3 regions of the Paenibacillus sp. 19GGS1-52 genome follow, and region 1 is predicted to be linked to each of the others. Evidence: riboswitches for the same ligand, from Rfam matches in the RefSeq annotation. Region 1 holds a riboswitch; each other region holds the start of a gene.

Region 1 (10,806 bases):
AATACCAAATTTATCCTTCACTATTGCTCTTACATGCTGGATAAGTCCAATATAATCGCTGGCTGTTGCGTTATCCGTATTAACGATAAATCCAGCATGTTTCTTCGATACTTCTGCTCCGCCCATTCTTGTCCCTTGCAAACCGCTTTCCTGAATTAATTGACCTGCGTACCGCCCTGGCGGTCGTTTAAAGACACTCCCACAGGAGGGATATTCCAGGGGTTGCTTCGATTCGCGCTTGTAGGTCAAATCATCCATTGTGGACTTAATGCCTACCGCCGTAGCAGGCTTCAAGACAAACCGGGCTTCTAGGACAATAAACTCCCCGCTGGCAAATACACTTTGTCTATACCCCCACTGCAGCTCGTCACCTTGAAGCGTGACTATTTGACCTGCTTTGTTAATAGCCAGCGCACTATGCAGAACATCCTTGACTTCACCACCATAGGCACCTGCATTCATGTACAGAGCGCCTCCCACAGTTCCAGGGATACCACAGGCAAACTCAAGCCCTGATAACTCCTGCTCCAATGCATAACGCGAGACATCAATAATTGTAGCACCGCTCTGGGCATACAGGTAATCTCCGCGTATCCCCATCTCCATTAAATCAGAGGTTTGCAGAACGATTCCGCGTATGCCCCCATCCCGAATAATCACATTCGAACCATTTCCAAGAACCGTAAGCGGAATGAGATGTTGATGGGCATATGTAACAACCTGTTGCAATTCTTCATATGTGGCGGGAGTTACCAGTATATCAGCCTGCCCACCCATTTTGGTAAACACGTGATCCTTAAGAGCTTCATGAATCTTCACGGTTCCCGCAGTAACAATGTGCTGTAGATCATTTTGAACTGTGCTAATATTCATCTTTCATGCTCCTTTAATGATGTGAAAATACTATTCTTGACTGCCTTATCTTATCAACAATAATGATTACAGACTATAATCCATACTCTACTTCTTCCTTTGATCTTACCTTATATAATCTATATGAAGCATATACGTCTGCAATTATCACAGCTTAAATCAGTTGTAGGCAACCACAACTTTAACAACGAACAGGCTCCCTTGTCAATGGCGGGAGCCTGTTCGTTGTTGAAATTCAATTATTATTATAAAGCTTCTGCTTAAATTAAACCTATTCTTTAGCCGAAGCTGTCTGTTCGCGGTAATTCGTTCTACGAGCGGCTCTCTCTTCCTCTTTCAGACGGGGACAAGTGTAACAATAGCTTCCCCCATCTGTGCGGTAGTACAGGCAGCAGCGGTTGCGCATCTGTACATTTTTATCAGGATCAGCGATATCTTCGATTGTGCGCACAAGTACCTGAAAGGGATTTCTTGAGATCCCGAATACTTCAGCTGGCACATCTTTGACGAGATACTGATAATCTTGATATAAACGGTGGACCAAAGAAGGGTCACCCATTTCTTTTGCCAGAATCTCAATATAATAATTGAACTTTGTCGGTAACTGACCCCATACTTCACTCATCGGCAACCCGCCAACCTCAGCCATTTTATTCAATAAAGGTGCCATCGTATCACGGTAAAAAAGGACAAGAACTTCATCTCTCCACGCTTCACGACCCACCTCATCAATAGGAGCTTCAGTCATCCGCCAGCCCTTCAAAGAAAAGGCAACCCGGCAGTAACCATTAGCAGGTATAAGATGAATTTGTAGATTTGACAAATTTATAACCGGAACAGATAGATAGAAAGTCAGAGAGTATTGCACCGCAAGCGCTAACGTGGATAACCAATTGGCAAAATAAGCCGCAACTGCTCGATCATCCAAAGCCTTCATCAAGGGTCGATAAGTCCCCACAAAAGCTCTCATATTCTCTTCATTTGTCAGCTCTAGAGCCACGAAAGAATGCAGGGTTCCCTCAGGTGGAGTAGTATGTAGATCAAATTTAGAGCTTAAATCTTTCAGTTGTGTTTCATTCATCTAAGGCCCTCCGGTCTTCATGCTATTGCGGCTGTCAGAGCTTAAGCTACATTCCTACAGCTTTATAGGCCGCAAGCTCATAAGGCAGGCAGAGCGGAACTCCTGTACGCGGATCAGGAATAATATCAGCTTCGATCCCGAATACTTCGCGCAATACCGCTGGAGTCATTACTTCAACAGGTGAGCCTTCACTAATGACATTGCCTGATTTGATCGCTACCATATGTTGCGCGTAGCGGGAAGCGTGATTCAAATCATGAACAACCATAATAATCGTACGGCCTTCCTCTTCATTCAGCTTTTGCAGCAGTTGAAGCACTTCCAGCTGATGAGCCATATCCAGAAATGTAGTCGGCTCGTCCAGAAACAAAATATCAGTCTGCTGGGCCAGAGCCATAGCTATCCAAGCACGCTGCCGCTGCCCTCCGGAGAGGCGGTCAATCGGACGATCTTGGAATTCATCCATGCCGGTAACGGTGATTGCAGAAGCGATGATATTTCGATCCTCCGGAGTCATCGTACCGAAGCCTTTTTGATGCGGGTAGCGGCCGTAGCTGACCAGCTCAGAAACAGTCAGGCCATCAGGAGCCGTGGGATTCTGCGGCAAAATCGCCAATTGTCGAGCCACCTCTTTTGTAGATAGTGTATGGATCGATTTCCCATCCAGCATGACAGTACCACTCTTTGGCTTCATGATCCGTGCCATCGTTTTGAGAATGGTCGATTTCCCAGAGCCGTTAGCACCAACAAGTGCCGTTATTTTCCCTGTAGGAAGGGTGAGATTAAGGCCTTTGACAATCATGGCTTCCGCGTAACCAATACTCAACTCTTCTGTATTCAATCGTTCCGACATAACTTCACTCCTCAAAAGTTTTATGGAGCTTGCACTCCTCTGATATAGCTGCTGCTAGGCCTTGGATTTGGCCAATAGGTAAAGAAAGTAAGGTGCTCCGATGATTGCTACTACAATGCCTGTTGGTATTTCTGCAGGCTGCAGGACCCAACGTCCAATCGTATCAGCCGTAAGCAGCAGCAAAGCGCCGATCAAGGCACAGGACGGCAGCAATACTTGATGCCGCGGACCTACCAGCCTGCGTGCCAGATGCGGTGCAATCAAGCCTACGAAGCCAATTCCTCCGCTTACGGCTACGCAGGAGCCTGCAAGCGCGACTGCCGCTGCTAAGAGCAGTATCCGTTCTTTCTCTACTGGTGTTCCGAGTCCTGCCGAGGTCTGATCCCCCAGATTCAGCACATTAAGCACCCGGGCCTTGTAGAAGGAGAATGGAAGCAGAATTAACAACCACGGCAGCAGAGCAAGTACGAATCTCCAGTCTCCGCCCCAAATCTTGCCGGCAATCCAAGTAGCAACAAACTGGTAATTTCGCGGATCAAGTCGGAGTGACAAGATTAGCTGAAAAGCGTAGATTCCGGCGGATACCGCAATCCCGATAAGAATAAGTCTTGTGGGCGACAGTCCGTCTTCCTTCCGGTAGGACAGGAAATAAATGAGAGTTGCCGTAAGGCCCGCACCCGCTAAGGCCAATAATGGCAGTAAGAATACAGAACCTGCTGTTGACGCTGGAAAGAATGAGATATAGATAATTACAGCAAATCCTGCTCCGGCGTTTATTCCCAATGTTCCAGGCTCAGCGAGAGCATTGCGCGACAGGCTTTGCAGGATACAGCCGGACACTGCAAAGCCCGCCCCTACCAGTAACGAAATCACTATTCTCGGCAGCCGGAAATCAAAAAGAATAAGCTTCTGCTGATGAGTTCCTTCGCCTGTTAAAGTATGTAATACATCCAGCGGTGACAATCGCATAAACCCGGTATTCATACTGATGATAAAAACGGCTATGATTAGGATTCCAAGCGACGACAACACGGTAATTCCTCGAGTTCGGCGCTGCCTTTCATATGGAGAGAGTACTATTTTGCTCATGATAGCTCTCCCTTGCGTTTACTCGCTAAATAAATAAAAAAGGGAACGCCGATCAACGCGATTAAAGCTCCTAAGGGTGTTTCATACGGTGCATTAATCATTCTGGCAGCAATATCTGCAAATACAATTAACAAGCTGCCGAGAACTGCTGAGCAAGGAATGATCCAGCGATAGTCAACTCCGACCAGGTAACGCACCACATGCGGAATAATGAGTCCTATAAAAGCAACCGGCCCCACTACAGATACTGCAGTTCCGGCAAGAATGACGACAATAACCATTCCGGCGGTTTGTACCAGCCGTGTTCGCTGCCCCAGCCCAGCTGCCACATCCCTTCCTAAGCTAAGCAGTGTAATGGAACGTGATAACATCATTGCAGCGATAAGAGCCACCGCAACAAATGGAAACATTATCTTTAACTGAATCCAGGTTGTCCCTCCCATTCCACCGGCTAACCAAAAAGCTACGTCCTGTGAAAGATTGAAGAGAATCGCTACACCCTGACTAATAGCAAGCAGCAACGCACTAACTGCAGCGCCGGCAAGTGTCAGACGTAAAGGTGTGAGACCATTATAGGATAGTGATCCGATTCCGAAGACGATCAGGGCCGCTGTAGCAGCGCCGATAAAGCAGTATAGCATGAGATAAATAAAAGAAAGCGACGGTGCAAAAGCAAAAGCGACGGCCAACGCTACCCCTGCTCCAGCATTCAAACCTAGCAGACCAGAATCGGCAAGTGGGTTACGGGTCATCCCCTGCATAATAGCCCCTGCTACAGCAAAGCAAGCGCCAACTAGAGCCCCTGCTAAAGCGCGTGGAATTCGCAATTCTCTAATCACTTGATGCTGCTGTAGCTGAGGATTAAAGCGAAATACAGCTTCCCATACGGTTGCCAGCTTAATATCTGCTGCACCAACAGAGACGGAGAGCGCGAGACCAAAGACGATGGCGACAAGACCGAGTACAAGGATGCTCATTGCCGCCACTGGATGTGATCTTAAAGGCTTGTTTACTACAGTTTTCTTAATTTTGTGTGTTGATTCTGGGGATGGGACCATGAGTCGTCTCCTTATAATGAGTTACAAACTTCCAATTGATAACAACTATCATTCTCATTATCGCAAAAATATCTATTATGTACAATGGAGGCGCAGAATTTCTTATCTTTCAAGATGAAACGGCTTCGCCGTCCTTTACATGGACAGCGCCCGTTTCTTCGAGAAATATAAGGATAAATAATGGCGTGAAACATATAAATTCTTATATTTCAAAAAAAGGTGCAGGTCAGTGTATCCGGAGATACACTAATCTGCACACATCTTGTACCCGTCATGAACTAGTCACATCCGGCTGTAAGAACGAGTATTTCTTATTTCACTAGACTGGCCAATACATCGTCTATAGTCTGGGAGCCTGCAGTGGCACCGCTGTAAAGCCAACTGCTTGTTGAGCTAAGCTCATGTACATTGCCAGCTTTGACGGCTGGAATGCCCTTCCAGATTGCACTATCCAGAATAGCCGCTCCTTCTGTCTTATCACTATTCACCAGGAAGATATGATCTGCTGTCAACTCAGCGAGTTTTTCTAGAGAAATAGGATTCCAGGTAGCTCTTGTTCCTTCAGGAATTTCTGTTACAAGGTTAGGAAGCGTTACCCCAAGATCTGTATACAACACCGCGCCACTGCTGCGGGTTTCATCTACAATATAGAAGTTTTTCTGCACAAGCCAGAGAATTGCTGCGGATTCTTTACCAATTGCTCCAGAAAGCTTTTCTTTTGCGTCGGCTGCCTTCTGATCGTAATCTTTAATGGCCTGCTCTGCCTCTGGAGTCTTATTCAGAATCTCGCCGATTGTGAGCAGCGCTTTACGCCAGTCCTTGCTAAGTGCATCTCCCACTACATACGTAGGGGCAATTTTGTTCAATTGATCGTACAGTCCGTTTTGAACTTCAGACTCCGATTGAATGAGAATTAAATCGGGGGTAAAGCTCGTTACTGCTTCCAAAGGAAGATCGTAGCTGATCTTTGGGACATCCTTTAAATCAGCAGCTAAATAATCCTGGATACCGTTAGGAACTGACCATTGCGCTACCGGTGTCACACCGAGTGTTACCAAGTAATCTTCCAGATACGATCCCAGAACCCGTTGTGGATTAGCTGGAATAATAACCTTATGTCCCATGGAGTCCGTTACAGTCTTCTCTACAGCTGGTGCTTTTGTTTCTGCTGGGGCTGTTGTAGCCTCTGCTGTAGGCGCTGCAGAAACCTCTGCTCCACTATTTGCTGAATTTCCAGCATTATTATTACCGCAGGCGGATAAGAACAATACCATCACCATTAGTCCGCAAATTGCTAGTTTCATGCTTCCCAATTTCTTTTTCTTAAACGAAAACATTAAAATACCCTCCTATTATGTATCTGCATTGTTGGTCAAAGGTGTATTTGCCTTCGCCTCACTTCCTTAAATGATATTGATTCTCATTCTCTATGTCAACATAAATATTTAAATATGTGAATAATTACTTTCTTTTCTCAACTGAAAGTTAACTAAATAAACTAATGTAAGCGTAAGCAAATTGGGTAAGTTGGAAAAATAGAATAACAGCTCTTACGACCCTAATCATACGCAAAAAGCGGCTAGTTCCATTACTTCTGGAACTAACCGCTCGGGTAAACAAGCTTATTTGTTTAGATGATAAGGAACTGTTGCCACAACAATATCTTTTTGATTCATAAGATAAGTGCGGATGAAGATACTCGTCTGATTATGCAATATAGCTTGCCACCAGTGCTTTGTAATAAACTGCGGGATCAGGATCGTAATATGATCTGTTGTAGCTGTCTTCCATTCTACTGTATCAATAAACTTTATCAGCGGACGGATAACGCTGCGGTAACGGGAACGAAGAACAATCAGACGTACACCTGGGTCCCATTCCTTCCACTTAAGCTCCATCTTTTGAATATCTTCTTCATCAAAACCTACATAAACAGCAACTACATTATCTGTTAGCGATTTGGCATAACTGAGTGAGTGCAGCACGGCTCTTGTTACACCTGATACTGGAACAACAACTGTGCTTCCCTTGATGCAAGGTTTTTCTGTATCCATGCAAATACGAAGCTGGTCAGCAGTATTCAAATAATGTTGATGAATCCGATAAAATACGAACATAACTGCAGGTAGGAAAAGAAAAATCATCCATATACTCGTGAATTTAGTGATGATAAAAATTAGAGTAATCGTTAAGGTGGTCAACATGCCTACAGTATTGACGGCGAACTTCCCATGCCAACCCTGTGGCTTCAACTTAAACCAGTGCACCATCATACCCAGTTGTGATAACGTGAATGGAATAAAAACCCCAACAGCATACAAAGGAATCAATCCCCCTGTATCTCCGTGAAATGCAGCTACAAGCACGGCTGACAACACACCGAGAAAAATTATACCATTGGAAAAGCCTAGGCGGTCACCGCGAACCATAAAAGCATGCGGCAGGTATTTGTCTTTTGCGAACATAAAGGCAAGTAACGGAAAGGCAGAGTAAGCTGTATTTGCGGCCAAGAACAAGATTACCGCGGTGATGCCTTGAATGAAAAAGTATAATCCGCCACGTCCAAAGGTTGATTCAGCAATTTGAGAAATAACGGTAGCTTTCTCGTCCGGCATAATTCCATACCAGTAAGCCAAGAGTGTAATCCCTGTAAACATAGAACCCAAGATAATTCCCATCATCATCAACGTCTTGGCTGCATTTTTATCCGCAGGGGCTTTGAAATTTGGGATGGCATTCGATACAGCCTCTACCCCAGTCAGTGCTGAACAACCGGAGCTAAAAGCTTTAAGCAATAGAAACAGGCTGACATTAGACACTACAGTACCCATCTCTGGAATATTGGCATGAGCACCGCCTGTAGCATATTTAATAAATCCACTAATAATTAGCACAAAAATGGAGACGACAAACAAATAAACCGGAATGGCAATAAATGAAGCTGATTCTGTCACTCCGCGTAAGTTGACTATAGTTAGTAGAAAAATAACGGTTACTGCGATCAGAACAGAATGATTATGAAGATTTGGAAAGGCCGATGTAATCGCATCTGTTCCGGCCGAGGCGCTTACCGCGACTGTTAGGATGTAATCTACAAGCAGGGAACCGCCCGCTAAGAGACCTGTCGAAATGCCCAGATTACTTTTAGCTACGATGTAGGCACCACCGCCTTGAGGATAAGCAAAGATTGTCTGCTTGTATGAAAAAATAAGTATGGCCAGCAGACCCAATACGGCTAGTGCAATTGGCAATGAGTACCAAATGGCTGTGAATCCTGCTGCCACCAGCACAATCAAAATTTGTTCCGTTCCGTAGGCCACAGACGATAGCGCATCTGAAGACAGAACAGCCAGTGCTTTCACCTTGGATAACTTTTCATGATCGAGTTCGTTCGACTTCATCGGACGCCCGATCAATAGTCGTTTTACCTTGCTTACCATTGTAGAAACAGTTCCTCTCTTTGTGAGTTGAAACGGTATTACCGTGCGCCGTTTTCTTGGTGGATTTCATAAATGTAGGCACAAAAATAAGCATACGGAAATGATCCGCATGCTTATGCATGGTCATTATCCCACCTTTGCTTACGAGGTTAGCTGGCGGATTCGGGCTGTGGAAAGCCCTACAGTTCAGTCATGTTGACCTGTTCCGATTCACCCCTTTGACCCTAAGGGTCAAGTTTGGTTCCCCCGTTTTTCCTTCGGAAAATTCAGCGCATATTCAACTTCTCACAAGGTCTAATAATAGTCTACAAAGACCTTACAGTAAAGTCGTGAAAGAAATGAAAAAATAATGAAAAAACATCCAAATTGCGCAAATATGAGATCTGACACAGCACTTTCTTTCATTAGCTTCTATTATCCCAATGTCCCGCGTGTTTATGATTTTTTTTCTAATATATGTGACAGTTCGTCAAGCAATACTTAGTATGTTGAGATTTCAACCTCTTCTTCTGTCTCCGCTTCATTACTCTCACGTCCAGTCCACAGTAAAACAGCAATCAACACGAAGGCAATCAAAGCTAGCAAGGGGATTGTAATGAAGCCGAAAAAATTCAAATAATCCTTATTGCAGGGTACTCCGATCGTACAAGGTATTATTTTGCTGAGTGCAGGAATCTTTTGCTCTGCATAATGATATATAGAGATACTCCCACCAATCAAACTTAGAGGCAACACATAAGGAATAATCTTTTTATCTCCTCGAAAGGTAGCAATTCCAAGCAGTATTAGCTGTGGATACATAAAGATACGCTGGAACCAGCAGAGCTTGCAGGGCTCGTATTTCAGGACCTCACTCAAGTAGAGGCTGCCCGCAACAGCAATTAAAGAAACGAACCAGGCCAGATAGAGACAGTTACGACGGCAAAAAGAAGAGAATCTCGTCACTTTACTTCCACCACTTTAGTTGCGGCATCAATGTCTGCAGAAATAGCCTCAATATTAAACGGTGTCTCTGATTTAACTCCATTAATAAAGAGGGTCGGCGTATTGGTGACGGAAGTGTCACTTGCCACCTTAATATCTCTGTTCAATTCATCCGCATACGTACGATTTTCAATGTCCTTACGCAAAAGATCATAATCAATCGTTAGCTTTTGCTTCTCTGCTAAGCTAACAAGGAAATCAGCGGTTGCCCACTCTATATCTTCCTTGCCTTGGTTTGCATAAATAGCGTCATAGTACTTCCAGAATTCATCATTACTTTGATGATATACAGATAATGCAGCTAACGATGCTGTCTCCGAATCCGGCCCGATAAAGGCCATATTCACAAAGTATAAGGCAGCTTTACCCTTGTCTACATACTCTTGAACAATTTGCGGTTTAATTACACCAGAAAATTGTGCACATGCTGGACATTTGAAGTCTCCAAATTCTACAATTTTCACCGGAGCATCTTCTTCACCGAGTCTAGGGAGATCACTGTAATTGAAGCTGACTGGTTCTGCAGTAGCCGCCTTTGAAGAAGTATCCTTAGAAGCAATCATAAATAAGACCACAAATATAACGACCACTAAAGCCACTGCGCTAACAATAAGGATCCTTGTTTTTTGCTTCTGCTGTTCCTGTTCTTTCCGGTTCTTCTCCTGTTTACTCAATTGAGGAATCGGGGGGCTGTGTTTTTTAGGTTTGCTCAAGGAAAATTCCTTTCTGTCCTATGCAGGACGGGCGTAGTTTTAATTTGAATTATATAGTTAAAGGACTCTTCTTAGCAAACCTCAATACTTCAGAGTTCAACTGCTCTCCCGGCGGTTCAGTCTTCTTGCGCAACATTGGGCCCACATATTCATCTATGGATTCGAGCATAATTCTAAATGTAAACTCGGTGCCACCTCCTGCTGCAGGTTCCACCCAAATTACCCCATCCATCAGTTCAACCAGCTTTTTGCATATGGCCAAGCCCAATCCGGTTCCTGGATATTTGCGATTATGTGAAGCATCCAGTTGGGTAAACGGCTTAAACAGCAGATGCAGCTTATCAGGATCAATACCAATGCCTGTATCACTGACTCGGAATTGCAGACAAACTGACTTACTGTCAGTACTACAGGATTTCACAGTGATCGTTACAGCTCCAGAGGAAGTGAACTTAACAGCGTTGCCGATTAAATGAACCAGGATCTGACGAATGCGAGCACGATCACCAACCAGCAGGTCAGAAATAACAGGATCTACAAATAGTAACAGACTCAAATCTTTATCACGCGCAAACCCTTGGAACATCTCGATACATTGCTCCATCAATTGGGATAATTGAAAAGGCTCTCTGTACAGGCGCAAGGAATCTGCTTCCAAGCCGGATAAGTCTAAAATATCATTGATGACATTAAGTAAAGCTACACTGCTTTCAGC
Region 2 (10,806 bases), 3.2 Mb from region 1:
TGTGTATAACTCTGTGGATAACGCCCGACTTATACACAAATTTGTACACATCGTCTTTTAATAAAATGTTTATATGTGCATAACTTGTGGATGGTTTCCTAATATATTGTAGAGAAAGAACTATTAAATTTCAATGATTCTTGAAGAGTAATACTTCATTGAAATGTCTTTTCAAATGGGGGGGCAGAAGGTATGATATTTATGAACATCTCCGCTAGGTTTTACCAGTGGGTAAGAAGGGAATAAGAAGCTTGTCTATAAAAACAAAGTTATCGGCTATTATCTTTGGTTCAGTGTTGCTTATTTTGGCGCTTAACCTCACATTGAACCTGTATACTGCCCGCAGTAATTTGCGAAGTGAAAATGTAAGTAACATGAAGATGACCGCTATGCAGATTGCTGTTGCTGTTGAACAAAGCAGTTACAGCTCTAATTATGTCGAAGGCCAAATTGCCAAAAATTTGCGGATGGTTGCAATACTTGCTTCCTACGAGCTTGATCCGGATATTAAGAATGTTAGGAGTGACGAGCTCAAAGCTCTCTCCATTAAGCTGGGTGTGTCTAATATTTCGCTTCTAGTCAAGACTGATAATGATATTGTAGTGGCCAAGTCCTCGGATTCCAAAGAAATCGGATTATCTACAAAAGACCGGGGCTTTTGGTATATAGCCCTTTTGGAGCTGTTTCGTGATCAGGTTGTAACGATTGAGCAAGGACAGACTCTGGATAATTTTTGGTCTGGACCGTTTGAGTATTCAACCGCTACACCTGATTACATCGACAAGTGGGGATATTATCATGACCCAAGAAGCAACTACATTATTGATCCTTATATCCGCAGCACTGCGGTTAGTGATTATGTGAAAATCATGAGTCCAAGCGAGATTGTTCGACAGTCCAAAGAAGTCAACCCGGGCATTCTGGAAATCACGGGGATTAATCCGGATACTTTTGGTTCGGCAAGCATGGCACCTGATGGAAGCGACAGTATAAATGTGAAGCTGCATAATCGTCCGATTCAGTATGGTACCTATATCTACGGTAATGTGGAGCAGGATAAAGCTGCGGTCATGCAGGCTCTAAACAGAAAGGAACCTGTTACGTTAGATACTGAGGTACTTGGGAAAAGAGTACTCAAGAGCTTCATACCTATCTTCCGGCCTGAGGCTGGGACCTATGTTATCAGCGTTGTTATGGACTATGCGGTGATTTCTTCGGTAATCAGAACTCAACTATTTAATAATATCTCTACCTCTCTGCTGTTGCTTGTAGTCTTTTTTCTGTGTAGTTATGTATTGGCTGGAATTGTTACGCGGCCTATTCAATCTATCCTTGGTAAAGTAAATGATGTAGCAAAAGGCAAATTCGAGCCTCCGCTGGATGTAAGCAGCCGGGATGAATTGGGCCAACTGGCGTTGCGCATAAATGCGATGACCTTTCATCTCATGCAGCATACGAATCGTCTAGGACAGACACTTGAAGAGAACCGAGCGGTTAAGGAGCATTTGGAATCAGTCATTAATGGCACATCGGATGCTATTCATACTGTCGACATGGATGGCCGGATCCTCAGTACGAACAGAGCCTTTGAAGAGCTGTATGGATGGAATGCGGCACAGGCAGCGGTGAGCAAAACTCCCTATCTAGTTCCAGCCACGGCGCTCAGACAAGAGACGGCACGGTTGCAATTGCTGAGGGAAGGTACCGCGCTGCCTCCGATAGAGACGGTAAGACTTAAGCGGGACGGTTCGGTAGTTGAGGTAAGTGTCAGTACTTCGATCATTCGTGATGAAGAAGGTCATCCGCAATCCTTCATTCACGTTTCCCGTGATATGACGGAGCGGAACCGGATGGAGGAGTTGCTCAGACGTTCTGAGAAGTTGACCACGGTTGGCCAGCTTGCAGCAGGAGTGGCTCATGAGATTCGTAATCCACTGACTACACTAAGGGGATTCCTCCAGCTTCAGCAGGAGAAGAAGGTTCTCGTACCGCTTCATATTGAGCTAATGTTGTCCGAGCTGGAGCGGATTAATCTTATTGTCAGTGAATTTTTGATTTTAGCCAAACCTCAAGCGGTTCATTTTCAACAAAAAGATGTACGGCACATTCTGAGTGATGTGATTTCTCTACTGGATAGCCAAGCGCATTTGTTCGGAATTGAGTTCGATACCAGATTCTCTGAGCATCCGGCGATTGTACATTGTGAAGAGAATCAGTTAAAGCAAGTCTTTATTAATATCGTCAAAAATGCTATTGAAGCCATGCCTGAAGGTGGGACTATTACCCTGACTCAGCATATAGTCAAGAATTTTGTAGTCATTGTAATTTCTGACGAAGGAGAAGGTGTTCCTGAAGATATGCTGCCTAAGCTGGGCGAGCCGTTTTTTACAAATAAGGAATCAGGAACAGGTCTTGGGCTGATGGTCAGCCAGCGAATTATCCAAGCCCATAAGGGCAGTATGGAAATACAAAGTGAATTTGGACTTGGGGCCGAGGTTACAATCCGGTTACCGGCCGGTCAGAGCATTAATGAAGAACGGAGTGAAGAACAAGGTGAGAATTAATAAATTCATCAGTGAGACAGGATACTGCTCACGCCGTGAGGCAGACAAGCTGGTGGAAGGCGGCAGGGTTACAATCAACGGAGAACTTGCTGTGCTTGGCAGTCAGGCTGTTCCAGGTGATGAGGTGCTAATTGATGGGAGGGTTCTTGAAACGGGTAGTACAACCGTTTACATCGCTCTCAACAAGCCAGTAGGTATTACCTCGACCACTGAGGAGCATATCAAAGGGAATATTGTCGATTTTATTGGACATCATGAGCGTATTTTTCCGATTGGTCGACTCGATAAGGATTCGGAAGGATTAATCCTGCTTACGAATGATGGAGATATCGTTAACAAGATACTGCGGGCAGAAGGACAGCACGAGAAAGAATATGTGGTCACCGTAGATAGACCGATTACACCTTCTTTTATCCTGGGTATGTCCACCGGGGTCAAGATAGCAGGCGGCAAGACGTTACCCTGTGAAGTGACACGTATTACAGAGAGAGTATTCCGTATTATCTTGACAGAGGGCAAGAATCGGCAAGTTCGCCGCATGTGCAGCGCTTTTGGCTATGAGGTTAGAAAGCTGCAGCGCATCCGGATTATGAATATACGCCTAGGGGCTTTGCAAATGGGAGAATGGCGGGAGCTGTCGCCTCAGGAGAAGTTGGAGCTGGGGACTATGTTGAATTACGAATTGCTGTAGGGCAATGAGATTATACCTATTGATCTAATGGTAGAAAAAAAGAGCTGTCTTAAAGGTCTTAGACTAGACCTTTGGGACAGCTCTTTACTATATTTATGCTACGGAAATTACTTGGTGGATGGAACGATGCCTGTAAACTCAGTGGTTGCCTGATACTTACGGATAATAGAGACCTCTACGCGGCGGTTTTTGGAGCGTCCGGCAGCAGTAGAATTATCCGCAATCGGATGATATTCTCCGTATCCGATGGGACTGAATTTACGGGGATTAAGATTGGGATTCAGCAGCAGGATTTTCATGAAGTGCAATGCCCGATCGACGCTAAGATCCCAGTTGGAGGAATAGCTGGTGTTCGCAATAGGTACGTTATCCGTATGACCCTGTACGAGCACGTCATAATCAGGGAATTGCTGCAGCATAGTCGAGATGGATTTGGCCAACTGGCGTGATTCATCCTTCACTATGGCCTGACCAGATGCGAACAGGGCATTGTCACTGATCGTAATCATAAGTTGGGATTGGTTCAACTTAGTACTTAGCAAATCTGTGAGTCCGTTATTCTTAATATATTGATCAAATTGTTTCTTGAGCTTCTCAAGGTCTGCTTGTTCTTGCTTCCGCAGCTTGGCGATCTCCGCCTCGCCGGTATTTTGAGAAACAACGCTATCCAATTTATCATTTTTCCCCTGATCTAGCTGGCTTTTTGTAGGAGTTGCTGATTTTTCATTCAAAACACCGGTTCCACCGTTGAGTGCAGAGCTAAAGGCTTGGCTCATTTCTTCGAATTTCTTGGCATCTGTAGCACTCATGGCATACATTACGAGAAACAAAGCGACTAGCAGGGTCATAAGATCGGAATAGGGTAATAGCCAGGACTCATCCGCATGTTCCTCATGCTCCTCGTGTCTAACCTTTTTACTCACTCGGGCTGGCCTCCTTCTCAGTCAGTTTGGCCCTTTCTGCAGGTGTTAAGAAGACAGCAAGCTTCTGATTAATAGCAATAGTAGACACGCCTGATTGGATAGACAATAGGCCCTCTACCATCATCAGTCGAACCTCAATTTCCCGTTTGGAGAGCCGTTTGAGCTTGGTAGCAATAGGATGCCATAATACATAACCGGTAAAGATACCAACCAATGTAGCGATAAAGGCAGCACCGATTGCATGCGCCAGCTTCTCCATATCACTCATATCCGCAAGAGCGGCGATAAGCCCGATAACAGCTCCCAATACCCCTAGCGTTGGGGCATACATGCCCGCTTGTGAGAAGATCAGTGCCCCTGCTTTATGGCGATCTTCTGTCGCGTGGATATCTTCCATTAATACATCCCGGACAAATTCCTGATCATTACCATCAATAATCATCCGCATGCCGTTTCTGAGGAAATTATCCTCGATCTCATCGACTTTGGATTCCAGAGCCAATAAACCTTCACGACGGGTGATAGAAGCCCATTCCATAAACATAGTAATTAGTTGTGATTTGCTGACCATTTTCTTGCTGATGAATATCATTTTAAAAAGACTGGGGATCTTCTTCATTTCTGAGAAGGGAAAAGCCATGAAAAGCGAAGCAGCTGTTCCCACCAGGATAATAATGTAAGCTGCGGGTGTAGCCAAGCTGTGTAAAGGGGCTCCTTTAAGCACCATGCCCACGCCAACTGCAACTACACCAAGAATAAGACCAATTATTGTTGAAATTTCCATTATGCACCTCGTCCATGAGATTTAAAAAGTGATCCGACTAAGCCGCGTACATCATCCCTGAATAGCGGCTGGACACCCTGCGAAAAACCGACTAACGTATATTCTTATTTATCGACAGCATTCCCTTTTTTGTGAAGTCATTTTTTCGGCTATAATGGATAAGGTACGATATTATTCATCAATAGAGAAAACGGAGTGATATATGTGGGTGTTAAGCATGGTAGAGATTACGCTGAAATTCTGAATGAATTAACGGAAGCGGTTGGACGTATTTCTGACGGATATGTGTTTTTCGAGATGGAGCCAGATGAGTGGCAGGAGTTGCCACAGGAGTCGAAGCTGGAGGTGTGGGAAGCACTGGCCGAGGATCTATTCTTCGCGCTGGGTGAGGAACCGGTCATTCAAGTAGGTAGCGGGGTCGTGATTTATGACAAGGAGACGCACCGCATTAATATCTTGGTTGGAGAAGTAGATTTGGCCTCGGTGGTTTTGGTTTAATTTGAGGGTGCGGCTGAACGTGATTTGCCGTAACCAACAGCCCGTGTTAAAATTGGTAGAGCCGAGTTATATTTTCCAGGATTTTAGAATACATTAAATCGAAAATCAACTTTATCCTGGCACATCCCTTGGTCCTCAGAAGCTAAGGGATGTTTTATTTAGCACATAAAGGGCGAGGGCAGGCGTGAAGACTTTGCTGCTATTTTAGTAAGGGAGGAATCGAATTGCTACTTACGGAGGAAGAACTGCGTCAGCAGGTGAGCAAGTTGGAAGGCTGGAAGCTGGAGAATGATACCCTTGTACGTAAATACATGTTTAATGAGTATATGAAGGGCATCGCCTTCGTGGATGCGGTAGCAGCCATTTCCGAAGCTTTTGAACACCACCCGCATATTACGATTGATTATAAAACCGTTACGCTGCGACTCACTTCAATTGAAGCAGGCGGCATTACGCCACTTGATGTCCGCGAAGCGCATGAATTTAACGAAGCTTTCGAGAAAAACCGCTAATCTTAAATCTTCAGCTCAGCGGGATACTAAGCTTTAATCGAAAAATACGCCTGTGCTTTAGATAGTTACCTATCTGCTGCACAGGCGTATTTGTTGTTGCAGATTGCTTTATTTTTTCTCTGATAGCCACATAGCAACGTTCGCAATCTCCTCCGGAGCTAGTTTCTCCTTAAATGAAGGCATTTGGCCGCGCCCTTTAGTAACAATGCTATAGATTCCTTCAGCATCATGCTGGCTGCCTTCCTTCTGAAGACTGGGGCCAACATCGCCCTGAAGTTGATCACCGTGGCAGGTGATGCAATTGGCCTTCACAGTCGCTTCTGCCTTGGCTTCATCAAGCTGCACTACCGGTATTGTAGGTTTATCCTGTTCAGCGACCTCTGCTTTGCCAGGAAGGGTAAACATTAGTACTACCGCAAAGGCACAGGCGGCAAAAAACAAACCGCTCATGATCCATTTTTGCATCCCCATCCGTCCCTTCAATGTAAGCTGCTCCCTACATTATAGCGGAATATGAAGCGTTATCATAGCATTTGTGTCAAAAAAACGAACAAATTCCACTTCATTTTTTAGGAAGCTATTTATAAAGGGATTATTTATCATAGACCATGCAATAAAATGGTTTATCTCCAGTCGGAGTTCGACGTTCATAAGTATCCGTAATCGTAAAACCACACTTTCGATAGGTAAGCACTGCCCGTTGGTTCCACGTCAACACCTCCAGATCAATCTCACGTTCCGGGTAACGCTTCAGAGCGGCTTCTACGATAGATCCTACAAATAGGTGGCCCAGTCCATGTCCGCATAAATCCGGACGCATTCCAATCCCCAGTCTTACTACACCTTCCATCGGAAATAGCTGGGCAAATCCGCATAAAATCTCTTGGTCATTGATTACGGAAACATATTGTTCTTGGCGAAGCTGTGGATCTCCAAATTCAATATTAAGTGCCTGCATTTGCTCCCATGGCATCCAGCCGTAAATATTATAAGGGGGCTTGTAAATCCACTCGCAGATGTCTTTTGCATGTCTGATCTCCATAGGAACAACGTGGAAAGTAACCGATGAACTAATCATTAGCTCAGAGACCTCCTTTCACGAGGGCAATAATTTCTTATCTAATTATAAACAAAAAAACCTTCCTTTGGCTCAAAAACTTTATAAAAAAGGGTGGCTCGACAAATCGTCCATTTATATATAGTGTTTATTATTATTTTGTGTTTTACAAGTATTGTAAGGGGTAATAACTAGTAGACACAAAAAAAGCTCTCCCCCAAGATTTTGGAAAAATCCTGGAAAAGAGCCTATGTACTAATACTTTTTACTGCACATTATCATTGTCTTCAGAATCAGTAGCAAGCGCTTGATAAGCATCTGTGCTCATAATTCGTTTAGCGCCAACATAACGGTTGACGTAGTAGCTGTCGCTCAGCGAGCTGATGGTTACACCACGTGAGGAAGAAGCATGTGCGAATTTACCTTCACCAACATAAATACCGACATGAGAAACACCTTTGCCTGTTGTATTAAAAAACACAAGATCGCCAGGTCTAAGATCATCACGGGAAATAGCAGAGCCCATTTGGTATTGGGAACCAGATTGGTGCGGCAGATCGATGCCGATCTTATCAAAGACATACATTGTAAATCCAGAGCAATCAAAGCCGTTCGTTGAAATGCCACCGGTAACATATTTAGTTCCGATTGCTTTGTCAATCACTTTATCCATTTTAGAATCCGCGAATGCGCTTCCCATTCCCATTGTAAGAAAAATAGAAAAGCTTAGTACTGCTGCTGCCAACTTCTTCTTCAAAAGTGTAAACCCCTTCCAAATGCCTACGAGGTTAGCTTAAGGGTTCGGTTGAAGGTCCCCTATGACCCCTCTGTTAAATAGGAGGTCAATTCACCCAAAGTGGTTCCCCCGTTTCCCTAATTGTTAGGGAACTCGGCACGTACTGTTTGATTAGGAATAGCTGTATTCAATACATGACAAAACTTTCGTAAAAGACAACTTAATGATTACAAAAATGTTACTAAAAGCTCGATGCGATAATTGTAACAAACACAGCCGCCGTTGGCAATCCTTTATAATATATTTATGCCTAATAATTGTGTTTTTTTTGAACATATACTGCATTTAAACGTTGAAATAACGGCAGAATCGTCCTTTTTACAATATTTTCTTGTGTTTTCTGTTAAAAAGCTGTTTCGACGATGTTAAATGTGTGTAAAAGGTAGAATAAGGAAAAGAAAAAACCCGGAATGATTATGGTGATAATCACTTCGGGCTCATATAGTTTAAAGAGGTTATAGTTGTCGGGGAATTTCAATCATAAGCTACAGTTTTGTATGCAGTGGTGCTCATAACTCTTTTAGCACCCACATAACGGTTGGCCCAATAGTTCTCATTAAGTGAACTGATGATTACACCATGTGAAGAGGAAGATTGTGCGAATTTACCGCTGCCTACAAAAATTCCAACATGGGATATCCCTGCGCCAGTAGTATTGAAGAATACAAGGTCTCCAGGACGCATATTATTGCGGGAAACAGCTGTTCCCACGCTATATTGCGCTTTTGAAGTACGTGGAAGTGCAAGGCCGAGATTTTTGAAAACATATTTCGTAAAGCCGGAACAGTCAAATCCATTGGTACTGATCCCACCTGTTTTATAAGTGGTCCCCAGTGTTTTGGAGATTACTGTGTCCATTTTGGAGTCCGCAAAAGCACTACTTGTTCCCAAAGTGAATGCCATGAGAAGTCCTAGCGCCGCTGCGGCGCATTTTTTCTTTAAGTTCTGTCTGTTCAAAAGATGTACTCCTTCCAAGGCCTGCGAGGTTAGCTTAAGGGTTCGGTAGAAGGTTCACCTATGATCCCTCTGTTAGGAGATCAATTCACCCAAAATATGGTTCCCCCACTCCCCGGTGCAGGGAATTTGGCGTGTTATGCACCAGAATAGTGACGTATCAGCAATATCGAAATACAATAACGTACATACAATGGTTAAGAAAAAATTAAAAAGATTACAAAGTTGTTACTACTAGTACAGGCATCATTGTATCAAAGGAGTTAAGGTTTTGCAAACTCTTATTATATTTGTAATCAAAAAAGAGTTTCCTCTTCTGTTTGCAGAAGGGGAGACTCTTTCTATATGTCCTTGGACGATGTAATTATTGCGGGAAGGCCTTACTTTTCCACAGATGGTATTGAGCTGCTATTCCCCACATTTTGAACAGAGTAGCGGGGAACGGTGAGATTTGGCGGATAAGGAGTGCGGGCAGTCCAGGGTAGAAGATTCCAGTAAGCCCGCAGACTAGCAGCAAGAGCAACCCTGCAGCCCCAAGTACAATGGATATCCCAACAGCAGGGATAATAACCCTTAAGCAGATCAGCAGCGAGGAGAACATCCCTGTGCCACTGGTGTAGCCAAACTGAATATATAGTAAAACTAAGCGAATGAGGAAGATATACACCAGCCAGGTGAGAATATAAGGAATAAGCTTCAATAGTATTGTATAGTCCAAAAAGGAGGGCAGCAGCAGCCCGTACATTTTTGGAGCAATCCAGTAAAGCGGCAATAGAGTCAGGAGCCATTCAACCAAACTGAAGAGCAGAATGGGTAATCCATAGATTTTCATGCCTGGGAAAAAAAACAAGCCACGCTCTCCCTTGCGTTCTTGATGCAATTCATGCAGTAGTCCCGCCCGTATGAAGGGCGATAGCAGCAAGCGTAAAGCAGCCAACCCCAGCAAAGTCCACAGCCAACGCTGCACTGCAGGATCGGTGCTCAAGCTGAACTGGCCTTCGATATAGTATAGCAATCTGCCGATTCCACTACCGCCAGCGTTTTTATCAGGATAATGCAGTAGAACCGGAATAATAGCAACGCGTACGAACCTGTACATAAAGTAGCCCCAAAGCAAACGGTATATAAATAACAGGATCAGAATATATAATTGCTCTTTCATGCTGTACCAGCTACGGGTTATCGATCTTTTCACCATTCTCACCTCACCAGACAAGAGTTCCGAGCACTGATTCAAGCAGTTTCGTCATACTTAACGTCCAGCGGGAGAGTACATCCTGATCCAGTTCCGCCAGTCTGAAGTTGTTGATATGTTTACTCTCCAGCAGAATGGAGTGATCAGGATCAATCTCGGCGGATAACAACGGCGCATTATGGAATAACTGGAATGTAGTTTCTTTGCGCTCCCCGCTCCAGATACGCTGCATCGTATACCCGTCGGAGAAGGTGAACTTAAGGGGCACGTCTGGATAGGCACTTCCTTTATTCACGACCTTTACCAGCGATTCGTAACTGTGAGCCTCTCCGCTAGTGCTCTTAATAGTAGGAATCGTAATATTCTCTATAGCAAAATCAGGAGCCCCACCGTTATACACATATTGATCAAAATAAGTCTGCCAAGATTTTCCGGTTACCTTCTCTACGATTTTTTGGAAATCGGTGGTAGAGGGATGCTGGAAGCGGTACTTATTGGCATAGGAAGACATAATGGCATCCATAACCTTAGTGCTTGTCAGCCGTTCGATATCCTTAAGCACCAGCTTGCCACGAATATATACATTTCGGGTGTATGAATCGGCTCCACCGTATTTCCAGGTTTCTAGATCCAACGGCTGTGAGGTAGTTACCAGACTGGATTGCAGGGGGAGGTTGGCCATAATACCATACTCCTGCTCCATTAGCTTGTCTTCGGCATAGGAGGTGAAGCTTTCGTCCAGCCATGCCTCCTCAAATTCATTGCTCGCCACCATGCCGTAGAAATATTGATGGCCTATTTCATGGATGATGGTGCGCTCGAGTGAGGTGTT
Region 3 (10,806 bases), 3.1 Mb from region 1:
ATTTCGACAGATATCGGGCGCTTTTCTAAGTATTCCTGTGGGATTCGACAATCTTCTCGTATTTTGAAAAGATAGAAAATTGACGTTTTTGAAAGTTAAGAGGAGAAATAATTCCCGGGATACGCTGAAATCCGCCGTACCTTAGAGTCCACCTCATTAAGCTTTACAAGAGAAACATAGTCATGCAATAGGCGTTCCTCTGATTCGACAGCGCCTGATTCCACCAATACCCCTACGCCAGCAACCTCCGCATTGAACTCACCAAGCAGATCAACCATACCGCGTACCGTCCCGCCTGCTTTCATGAAGTCATCCACAATCAGTACCCGTGATTTCTCCTTGAGTGCCCGTCTGGACAGTGACATCGTATGAATGCTCTTATGTGACCCAGATACATAATTTATGCTTACTGCGGAGCCCTCTGTGACCTGATGATCACGGCGCACCAGCACTACAGGAAGTCCAAGCTGGGCAGCTGTCGCATAGGCTAGCGGGATCCCTTTAGTCTCCACTGTCATGACTACGTCGATATCCACACCGTGGAAAGCGGTCGCGATAATCTTTCCCGCCTGCTCCATTAAAGACGGAAGCCCAAGCAGGTCTGACATATACAAATAGCCGCCAGGCAAAATCCGGTCACTTTGTTCCAATTGTCCGCACAAACGGTGTACGAAGGATAATGCCATCTCTTTGGGCATCCTCGGGATATAACGAACTCCACCCGCTGCTCCAGCCAAAGTCTGCAGCTCACCCATGCCTTCGCCCTCAAACACCTCTTTTATAATTGCCAAATCCTCACTGATGGATGACTTGGCCGCTCCGTATCGCTCAGCAAATGTAGACAGCGGCAGCAGGTCATGCGGCTTGTCGAGTAAAAATTGGGTCATGTCTACCAAACGCTGACTTCTTTTAAGTTTCTTCACGGAATGCTCCTCGCCAAAACCGAATATTATAGAAAAATATATCACTTTTGTACGGGTTTATACAAGAGATCATGCTAAGTAAGCGATCGCACCGCATAGACTTCCTTGCAAAATCCGCGCAGACCGTTATAGATTCTTGCTACCTTGGACTGCTTGGACACCAGACCGAATACAGTTGGCCCGCTGCCGGACATCAGCACACCGTCCGCGCCGAGCTTAACCATTGCTTCCTTGAGCTGCTGCACCTCTGGGTGCAGCTTTAAGGTTACATCCTCAAGCACGTTGCCCAGCTTGTTGCACACAGTGCCAAAATCCCCAGCTTCGATAGCATCCTGCATCTCGCGTGCTGACGGATGCACGACAATATTATTGCTGCGTACGCGTCCGTATACCTCTGCCGTCGATACATTAATCGGCGGCTTTGCCAACACAACCCAGCATTGCGGCGGGTTGGCTATCGGTGTTAGCTTCTCACCACGGCCCGTAGCCAGGGCTGTGCCGCCAGTGACACAGAACGGGACATCAGAGCCAAGCTCGGCGCCCAGTTCCTGCAGCTCCTGCATGGGAATCCCCAGGTGCCAGAGCCGATTGAGCCCGCGCAGCGTAGCCGCGGCATCACTGCTGCCGCCAGCCAGGCCAGCAGCTACCGGTATTCTTTTGTCGAGATGGATATGTACGCCACTCTGAACATTATAGCGGTCCTTAATAAGCCTTGCCGCCTGGAAAGCCAAATTCTTCTCATCCAGTGGAATATATCCAGCTTGACTTGATATTATAATCGAATCTCTCCGCAGCTCAGACAGCTCTAAACGATCTGCCAAATCCACCATGGTCATAATCATTTCTACCTCATGAAATCCGTCAGCCCGTTTGTGAAGCACATCCAACATCAAATTGATCTTTGCTGGCGCTTTCTCATACATTTTCAAGGCGTTCACCCACCTTCAACTTTTCCCGTAAAAACAACTTAACATATTATATGAGAAACTGGTAACTAAGTCCATTCGGAAGTTTAAGAAAAACTCATCACTGTATCCGTACACAGTAAAAAGACGCTATCTTTTTAGGACAGCATCCTTTGCATTTACATTTTCTATTCTGCAAATGATTACGATTTCCGTGCGGCCTGTTCAGCAAGCTGAATCGCTCTTTTCACCATATTCCCGGCATCCTGTGCTCTGATTCCGCCCCAGCCATCCCGTTCTACGGTTTCGTAAAAACCAAGTTCCTTAGCCAGCTCCGTCTTCAGTCCTTCTGACATCACGCCCCGTTTTCTACGGCTCATGATAGAATCCCTCCTCACGGTAAGTAGATGATGAACTCATTGCCCGCTTAGTATGCTTGTTGCGGTCAAGGTTCATACACTAATTATCTTCTCGCAAGTGGGACTACAACAAAAAACAGCCATCCGCAATGGAGGCTGTCGTAGACCATTAAGCTTTAATATACATAATCCGCATCTGCCCATCATCTTCACAAACTGTTACTTCCACAGATTCGGTAAGGATATCGGCATAGCTGTAGGAGACTCGCTTGAAGGTTTGCTGCTCCTGATCCAGTTTGACAATAAATACAGAAGGGTACGTTTCTTCCAGGACACCGGTACGTTCAACGGTTTTGCGACGACCACCGTTTGCACGCAACGTGATCTTATGACCGACATGAGCGTCGAGACTGCGTTTAATTTCCAACAGCGCGTTATTAGCCATTACCTGACGACCACCTCTTTCCTTGTCCATTATACAACCTTCTACCATCATTGTCAAATTAAATAAATAATTATAGATGATGCGAAAAAAGTTGTCAACGGAATTTTTTTTGAAGATAGCAAAGTCTTGTTAATGGCCTTGTTATACGTAATCTCGATGATCGCTAATCAAAAAAAAGAAAGGGTGAGCTCATGGCTCATCCTTTCTCAGGCCCCTGTCAGGGGCTTAGCGGCTCTTGCTGCCTCGCGCAGCCCCTCTTAACCTTTATACTGCAGAAGGCGTCACCTTTAGCGTAGATAGGTTCTGCAGACGTGGCATTCCGATCCGGAAGCTGCCGCGGGTCTCAATTCCCCCTACTCCCTGACTTCCGCTAATGGTATGGTTCAACACATCGTTCAGATTCACCGTATCCCGGATAGAGGTAAATGAGGCTTTTGCCGCCACATATACCGGGTCTAGAGCATGAATTAGAATCCGTCCGGGAGAGCTGGCGAAATTGGCCCCTGCTCCCAGCAGTGCTTCAAAATGAGATTGGCAAGCACCCGCAACTATGGTCAGGGCATCGAAATGCCTCTCATACTCTCGGGCTACACGGATCGCAGCAACGAAGTTCTGCGAATTTTTGTAACTGCTCAGACTGTAGAGGTCATAAGTATTATGTTGTTTCAACACCCCGTCATGGCCGGTAATTACCACAATATCCGGACGCACACGGGGCAGTAGCCGGTACAGGGTCTCTGCCATGGACGATTCATGGACATGATGCCCTTCAGCGGGAATTCGCAGCTGCTCGTATAAGCTAAGGCTTTTATTCAAATATGAAGGATCGCCGTCAAGATGCAGCACTTTACCTGGCACTTCGAAATAAGCCGCTTCCTTGGAAGACTGGCTCCAGACCCCGCCTAGGCTCTCCCCACTGCGCTGGCTTTGCTCCTGACGATCCTTACGCAGCTGTGTCAATGATTCCTTCGCTTTAATCTGTGCCTGCTGTCCAAGCTCTGTAATACGACTGGGAGGCACCTGTACCAAATCGATCAGTGGAGAATCCGCTAATAGACGAAATTCTGTCCCTTTGATGACGGCCCGATTCTGCACGATATGTTCTACACGGAAGGTCACATCACCGCCATAAGATTTACGAACAACCAAGTCTCCTAAATTCATTCAAACCACCACCTCTATCCCATCGTATGGGCAAAGGTCCCTATTGGTTCATAAGAAGTCATGTTTTTAACTTACGCTATACCTGCAGCCAGCAGCACAGTGCTTAATCTGGCGTACTCTTCAAGACTCAGAGTCTCTCCTCGACGGGAGGGTTCGATCCCTGCTTCAGCCAGCAAAGCCTCCAGACGTTCTCGTCCTTCCTCTGGGAAGTAACGGGCTTTTAGATTGTTGGCGATCGTCTTGCGGCGCTGAGTGAAGCAGGCATGTACCACTTCAAAAAAGTGCTTCTCATCCGCTACCTCCACCGGTGGAAGTTCCCGTACCTTCAGACGGATTACTGCGGAATCTACATTTGGCTCAGGAATGAATGCAGTACGTGGCACTATGCAGACAAGTTCAGGGTCGCTATAGTATTGCACGGCGATGCTCAGGCTACCGTACTCTTTGCCGCCTGGAGATGCTGCCATACGTTCAGCAACTTCCTTCTGAATCATGACAACGATGTTGTCGAGTGGCAGTTTCTCCTCCAGCAGCTTCATGAGGATAGGTGTTGTCACATAGTAAGGCAAATTGGCCACAACACTGACTTTATCCACGGTGGCAAAGTCCTCTGTAAATAGCTCTTGCAGATTCACTTTAAGTACATCGTCAATACGAACCTTTACATTTGGATAGGGTGATAATACATCACGTAAGATAGGGACTAAACGCCGATCTATCTCCACCGCGGTTACCACACCTGCAGCTCTAGCCAATTGCTCAGTCAAAGAGCCAATACCTGGACCGATCTCAAGTACCCCCGTACCCTCATTTAATTCTGCAGCATCTACAATTTTGTCCAAAACGTTTTGATCAATTAAAAAATTCTGTCCTAAACTTTTTTTGAACGAAAACTTGTAACGCTGAATAATTTCTTTTGTACGTCTTGGCGATGAAATATCCTCTTTGACACTCATGAAGTACTGCCTCCCAAATCAATTTGTGCGAGAGCGCAAGCAAATTCCTCCCGCGTGATTCCAAACATCGCCAGCCGTTTGTACAGCTGTTTGCCGTTGCAATATCCAATTCCTAGCAAATCCCCAAGTGCCATACGTCTCTCAGCCGCATTGGAGTTTACAAGCATCCCTGCCTCCATAAGATCTTCTATCCCAATAAGAATTGGAGCACCTTCAAACGAAGTATGAACATTCTCCAGCGCATGGCGTATAGCCTCAGGTGATGCGTTCTCTACCCCGATATCTCCTTTACGAGTTGCATCCTTCTCCGGAATGAAGGCGTGCTTACAGCCAGGTACCTTTGCAGAAACAATCTTGCGAATCCGCTCTCCGGCATGATCGGGGTCGGTTAATATAATAACGCCCCTGCGCTCCATTGCGAGCGTAATTTTAGCAATTACGGTACGATCTACAGCTGACCCGCCGGTCTCAATCGTATCTGCCTGTACTGCCCGTTTGATAGCTACAGTGTCGCTTTTTCCTTCCACGACAATTAATTCCTTAATCATTTACTTTCGTCCTTCCCAAAACGCAAAAAGAAGAGGATTCGCTCCTCTTCTTTTTGGCTAAAGAATGTATAAGTGATGAGCGGTAGCTCTGCGAACATTTAGTAATCATTTGCGGTTCCCTAATTATCTATCATCACTATAGCTTATTGACCGATATTTTGCAAAATTTCACGGGTTAGTTGAGCTCTGGTTTTACGGGTCCAATTACGTAAACGGTTCTTGATTTGCGACCGAAATTGCGGGCATGGCTTAGTGAATCATAATAGATATCAAGCTTATTGCCTTTAATTGCACCACCCGTATCTTCTGCACGGCGGAATCCTAAGCCTTCGATATAGACCCACCAGCCGATAGGGATTACATCCGGGTCAACAGCGATGGTCCGACCTTCCGTTACGCGTGTTCCGGAGGCTGTAAGGGTACCAATGCCGGGCTCTTCCCCTGAGTATGCCGTCATCGAGACATTCTTAATCACTTTTTTGTATTCAAAATCTACGCCTGCCTTACTTGTGACGTTGTTGCTGCTTACTTTGACTGATTTGGAGGAGGTTTTGGACTTCGCTTTGGGAGTAGTGGCAACGGCTACTACAGGTTTAGGAATGGCTTTGGTCCCTATGGCAATAATCTTGTCTTTGGTCACCGTCTGTACTTCCTTACCGATCATGCGCATAGAAGCGAGTTCTCCATCTTGGTAGGTCTTCTCGATATGCTGAATCATGACGCCTGGTTTGCCTGCCTGAGCCACTCTTACGGTACCCTTGTAAAGAGAGGGGTCTGCCGTCTTGATAACCCGGAAAGGTAAGCTTGTTGTCCGCTGGACAGTTTGTTTGTTAATGCGGACAATCTTAATTTCCATGTTAGCAGAAACTGTGGTGTCTAACGAAGGGAAAATCTTATCATTTGGGGCTAGGGAAATACCCGCTTTGCTGATCACCTGACCAATAGTATCTTCGGTCGAATACAGCGTTTTTGTTGCTCCGTCTGCAGTAAGGCTAAACTTCTGCGCACGGTTAATTACGATACGGTCGCCGTCTTTTATCTCATCACTTATGCCTGCGGATAATTCATCATGTGGCTGCAGCGAAATTTGTTCATTTGCCAGTACATCGCTAAGTAGCGATTCACGCGTTTCAAGCGTCTGTACTTGCCCGTCTATTACTAAAACTAATTGTTTGCTGCTCTGACCGTGTACGTACAGCAGAATTAATAGCGCGATAGCAATTGATATCACACCTGCAAGTAAAAGTACGCGTAGGTTTACCTGCTTCCACCGTAATGCGAAAGACCTGCTGGATGATTGCGAATCATGGGATACGTCTGGTTGGAATACGCCCATTCTCTCCATCCTCCTTACATAGCCCCGTCGTCCAAGCCTAACAAGATGACTGAATTTTTTCTGACGAAACTAGTTTGAGATTGCCACAGGATACGCCCGCATTGCACTAGCGTTTCCTGCTCATGGATCGCCTGCTCGGCACATTTACCACCATACCTGTTATATAACAGTATGCGAGGTACATTCACTTTATTCAAAAACAAAAAAAGCCTAAAAAAGGGTCACAGAGGACTCTTTCGTGGCTTCTCCGTTTATGAGAATACGGGAATGTTTATGCACGAGGTTGCCTCTCTTAATTTGCGCTTACGGGGTTAGCTGTCGGGTTCGGACGAAAGAGAGTCGCCCTATCTTAGGTCACCCGCTCACGGCGGTTGCCCTCAAATTCACCCCAAAGACCACGTGAAGAAATCAAATATTATCTGCGGCATTTCTATGCTGTACCCTATGTACGAACATGCGGCAAAGTAATATTGGTTCCCCCGTTCTCCATACGGAGACTCAGCGAGACGATCCATGAATCAATGGCTGTCACTATAACACAGACCACTGCACTGAAAAGATGATATCCTGTTTTGATGCATGTTGTAAAGGACGATTCAAGCACGTTTACGTAAATATATGGTTAAATTATTGTAATATTCGGCCGTTTTTATGTTAAAAAAGTTTAATATATCGATCATTCTTTATTTTTCACCGTTTTTGCTCCCGTTTTCAGACAATCCCAAATCGTTCCAGTGCGTTCGCATAGGTTATTTCTGCTATTTCTTCCCAACTAATCCCTTTTATCTCAGCCGCAGCCTCCGCTACCAGTCTCACATGAGCACTCTCATTACGCTTGCCCCGGAAGGGATGGGGAGTCAAATAAGGGGAGTCCGTTTCGATCAACAATCGGTCAAGTGGCGTCTGTGCAAGCACCTCTTTGGGGACTCTGGCGTTCTTAAACGTAATGGGTCCTCCGAAAGATAAATGGAACCCCAAATCCAGGCACATTTTGGCTGTTTCCCAACTTCCAGAGAACGAATGCATTACCCCTCCGACCTCATTTGCCCTTTCCTCACGTAAAATTCGCACCACATCCTCATGAGCATCACGATCATGGATACAAATGGGCATTTTCAGTTCTCGGGCCAGTCCAATCTGCTTGCGGAATACTTCATGCTGCACATCTTTTGGCGAAGTGTCCCAGTAATAATCCAAGCCAATTTCCCCGATAGCTACCACCTTTTTATGACTGCATAGAGAAGCGATCCAGTCGAGGTCCCCATCCTTCATGTCAATGGCATCCTGCGGATGCCAACCGACGGCGGCATAAATATTGTCATATGCTTCAGCTAGCTTCATCGTAGTTGGGATTGTCTCCCTATTGAATCCAATATTTATCATCTTGCTTACTCCAGCCTCGAACGCTCGTGTAATAACCAATTCACGGTCTTCGTCAAATTGCGGAGCATCCAAATGTGTATGTGTGTCGAATAGAAACATTGTTCTCTCTCCTGCCTTATATTTATGATGTATTACATAAATTTTTGTATTATCTTGCGAATATTTCTGCTATCGAAGAAGGCAAATTTGTAAGGACTTTCTTCAACTTCTCTTGTGGAAAATAGAGGTGATATCTACCACGGTGAATGCCACTAATCGAGCGAACAATATCCGATACTTCTGAAATTTCCCTTAGTTTATCATGCCGGTCAAGCAGCAGGATTTGCTTACTGTCAAAGCCTTCACCTGGATGAAAGATATCATACGGCAGATCTGTCGGATAATCAATTTCCAGGTCATAAATTGGATTAAGTCCGGCGGCGGCAAAACTACGACGAAGCTCGTCAATTATTTCTGAATCCAAGCTCTCCATTTCCACATATTTATACAGTTTCCGATGAATAAAACGACTGCACAGGTCGCTTAGGATTTCATCTTTTTCAAGTGTCCATTGCATAAAAGCCGTCTGCACAAGTGCCTCATCAAGCAGTAAATATTGATCTACGGAGACTTGACCTTGGAATAAGTCCTGCAAGGGCTCAATCATAAAACGAAAGGGATAATCTGCATGAAATAACTCCGTTGCTCTGCGGAATATTTGCCGCAAAATAATTTCCGAGCTACGTGTGACCGGGTGAAAATAAACCTGCCAATACATTTGATAGCGTGACATCAGATAATCCTCGATAGCATGCATTCCTGATTCTTTTACTACGACCCTTCCGTTGTAAGGACGAAGCATTCTCAGAATTCGGTCGATATCAATGGTTCCATAGTTTACACCAGTATAATAGGCATCACGCAGTAGATAGTCCATCCGATCAGCATCTAGTGGACCAGATACTAAATTGACAACAATCTCATGCTCATATGTTTTGGAAATCACGGATGCTACTTTCCGTGGAAAATCCTCCTCTACATCACGCAGAATATCAGTTATTTCTGTGTCCTCCAAGATGATTCTGCAGGTCCATTCCTCGTGATTCATTTCAAAAGCTTCTTCTATAGAATGAGAAAACGGCCCATGTCCCAAATCATGCAGCAGTGCAGCACATAACGTAAGTAACCTTTCCTCAGATATCCAGTCCTTATACCCGCTTCTTTCAAACTGAGATATGATCCGTCGCGTGATTTCATAGACACCAAGTGAATGAGAGAAACGGCTATGCTCTGCCCCATGAAAGGTGAGATAGGAAGTGCCTAACTGACGAATCCGACGCAAACGCTGAAACTCTTTGGTATTAATTAATCGCCATATGATTGTATCCTGCACGTGAATATAGTTATGAACCGGATCCTTAAAGACCTTCTCTTCAGTGAGCGGCTGCTGCATGAGCTCAACCCCTTCATATAATATTTATGCATTCCGAGAAGCAACAGGTTATAATAAAATATTATGTCGTAATTTGTCGAAAAATGACAATTCCTCTACTGACAAATCGACAAATTCACTTTGTAGTAGTTCATAGATGATTAACCTCTATAATAAGCGAAAAAAAGCTATTTTTGAAAAAAAACTTAAAATTCGCTTGAAAAAAGGTTGACTGATTTGGGAATGGTTGGTATTATGAATATCATAAAACAGTGAAGAATGTCGAATAATGACACTTTCGGATAATTGAGAGGAGAAACGATTAAAATGATGAAATCAACAGGAATTGTAAGAAAAGTAGACGAACTTGGACGGGTTGTTATTCCAATTGAATTACGCCGTACTCTCGGTATTGGTGAAAAAGATGCGCTCGAAATTTACGTGGACGGTGAGCGCATTATGTTGAAAAAATACGAGCCTGCTTGTATTTTCTGCGGTAATGCCGAGAACGTAACTTACTTCAAAGGGAAAATTGTTTGTCATGAATGTATATCTGCCATTCCAACCCCTGTGACAAACTAAAGCAAATAGTATATAATAGGACTAATTAAATTGTTAATTCTAACCTTATCTATATCTCCTTGGCCTCCCGTGAATGCGGGGGGTATTTTTTATGTTGAGCACCCTCCTTGGAGGAAGGCCCCCAAGGGTTCCACCCTCTGGACACCCGGAATTTTCGTCTAGATCTGCAAGTATGCGGATAGATGTGACGTTTGGTGGTGGACCGGCCCTTCTCGGACTTCCCTTGCGGGGCCTCAGTGCCTTGCCATGCGAGTAGTGCCCCACTCGCTTCGCTCCTATGGCGGCTGTGCCAGGTCTTGCATGGGAAGCTGGCCGGTTTACCCGCTCTCCCTGCGGGAATCGCTTGACGGTGGCGGCTTATTATCAGGTGCAAATGTGATAGAACATTTCTACTGTACTTTGTACAATAGAATTCACCCCACAGTAGTCTGATTTTGATTTCATTGTATTTTGTACACTCAAATCATTAGAAAACGGAGATTTACAAGCACTTGGTCAGATTTTACTGCGCGAAATGCAATAGAATACTTAATTTAGACGAAATTAGACTTTTCTATTGCACAATCTGCAATAGAAAAGTCTCTTCTCATTCCCTGATAAGCAACGTGTTATATACGTCACGCTTAGACAGTCCCCGATCGGATGCGGCTTTTTTCATAGCATCCTTTCGTGCAAGGCCCGATGTCTCATAGTGAGACACATGCTCCTCGATGCTTAGTTCACGCCACCAAGCGGATCCGGCTAAATCAGCCTCTTCCTTGCTCTCACCTTCAACAACGATGACATATTCCCCA

Evidence for each region. A riboswitch is a leader RNA that binds a small molecule or an ion and turns the genes downstream of it on or off. The one in region 1 is predicted to bind cyclic di-AMP.
Region 2: it holds a riboswitch for cyclic di-AMP, as region 1 does, so the genes downstream of both, H1230_RS00875 (C40 family peptidase) here and H1230_RS15905 (APC family permease) in region 1, are expected to answer to the same signal.
Region 3: it holds a riboswitch for cyclic di-AMP, as region 1 does, so the genes downstream of both, H1230_RS01235 (resuscitation-promoting factor) here and H1230_RS15905 (APC family permease) in region 1, are expected to answer to the same signal.

Annotation. Positions count from the first base shown of each region.
Region 1 is NZ_CP059724.1:3,384,931-3,395,736, reverse strand. Features, by position in the region: gene murB (UDP-N-acetylmuramate dehydrogenase) at 1-873, opposite strand, end outside; gene H1230_RS15930 ((2Fe-2S)-binding protein) at 1,145-1,954, opposite strand; gene H1230_RS15925 (ABC transporter ATP-binding protein) at 2,001-2,807, opposite strand; gene H1230_RS15920 (FecCD family ABC transporter permease) at 2,862-3,896, opposite strand; gene H1230_RS15915 (FecCD family ABC transporter permease) at 3,893-4,954, opposite strand; gene H1230_RS15910 (iron-hydroxamate ABC transporter substrate-binding protein) at 5,266-6,291, opposite strand; gene H1230_RS15905 (APC family permease) at 6,577-8,394, opposite strand; cyclic di-AMP (ydaO/yuaA leader) riboswitch at 8,518-8,676, opposite strand; gene H1230_RS15900 (disulfide oxidoreductase) at 8,875-9,339, opposite strand; gene H1230_RS15895 (DsbA family protein) at 9,336-10,091, opposite strand; gene H1230_RS15890 (ATP-binding protein) at 10,141-10,806, opposite strand, start outside.
Region 2 is NZ_CP059724.1:184,788-195,593, reverse strand. Features, by position in the region: gene H1230_RS00915 (sensor histidine kinase) at 252-2,564, shown strand; gene rluF (23S rRNA pseudouridine(2604) synthase RluF) at 2,554-3,255, shown strand; gene H1230_RS00905 (flagellar motor protein MotB) at 3,363-4,178, opposite strand; gene motA (flagellar motor stator protein MotA) at 4,171-4,962, opposite strand; gene H1230_RS00895 (hypothetical protein) at 5,167-5,460, shown strand; gene H1230_RS00890 (4a-hydroxytetrahydrobiopterin dehydratase) at 5,685-5,972, shown strand; gene H1230_RS00885 (c-type cytochrome) at 6,081-6,437, opposite strand; gene H1230_RS00880 (GNAT family N-acetyltransferase) at 6,565-7,050, opposite strand; gene H1230_RS00875 (C40 family peptidase) at 7,295-7,786, opposite strand; cyclic di-AMP (ydaO/yuaA leader) riboswitch at 7,792-7,934, opposite strand; gene H1230_RS00870 (C40 family peptidase) at 8,300-8,728, opposite strand; cyclic di-AMP (ydaO/yuaA leader) riboswitch at 8,786-8,924, opposite strand; gene H1230_RS00865 (hypothetical protein) at 9,144-9,941, opposite strand; partial or broken gene H1230_RS00860 (M1 family metallopeptidase) at 9,985-10,806, opposite strand, start outside.
Region 3 is NZ_CP059724.1:254,753-265,558, forward strand. Features, by position in the region: gene purR (pur operon repressor) at 96-923, opposite strand; gene ispE (4-(cytidine 5'-diphospho)-2-C-methyl-D-erythritol kinase) at 998-1,852, opposite strand; gene H1230_RS01210 (alpha/beta-type small acid-soluble spore protein) at 2,032-2,208, opposite strand; gene veg (biofilm formation stimulator Veg) at 2,357-2,632, opposite strand; gene yabG (sporulation peptidase YabG) at 2,897-3,796, opposite strand; gene rsmA (16S rRNA (adenine(1518)-N(6)/adenine(1519)-N(6))-dimethyltransferase RsmA) at 3,868-4,752, opposite strand; gene rnmV (ribonuclease M5) at 4,749-5,300, opposite strand; gene H1230_RS01235 (resuscitation-promoting factor) at 5,476-6,636, opposite strand; cyclic di-AMP (ydaO/yuaA leader) riboswitch at 6,921-7,150, opposite strand; gene H1230_RS01240 (TatD family hydrolase) at 7,348-8,118, opposite strand; gene H1230_RS01245 (HD domain-containing protein) at 8,168-9,451, opposite strand; gene H1230_RS01250 (AbrB/MazE/SpoVT family DNA-binding domain-containing protein) at 9,758-10,012, shown strand; gene rsmI (16S rRNA (cytidine(1402)-2'-O)-methyltransferase) at 10,599-10,806, opposite strand, start outside.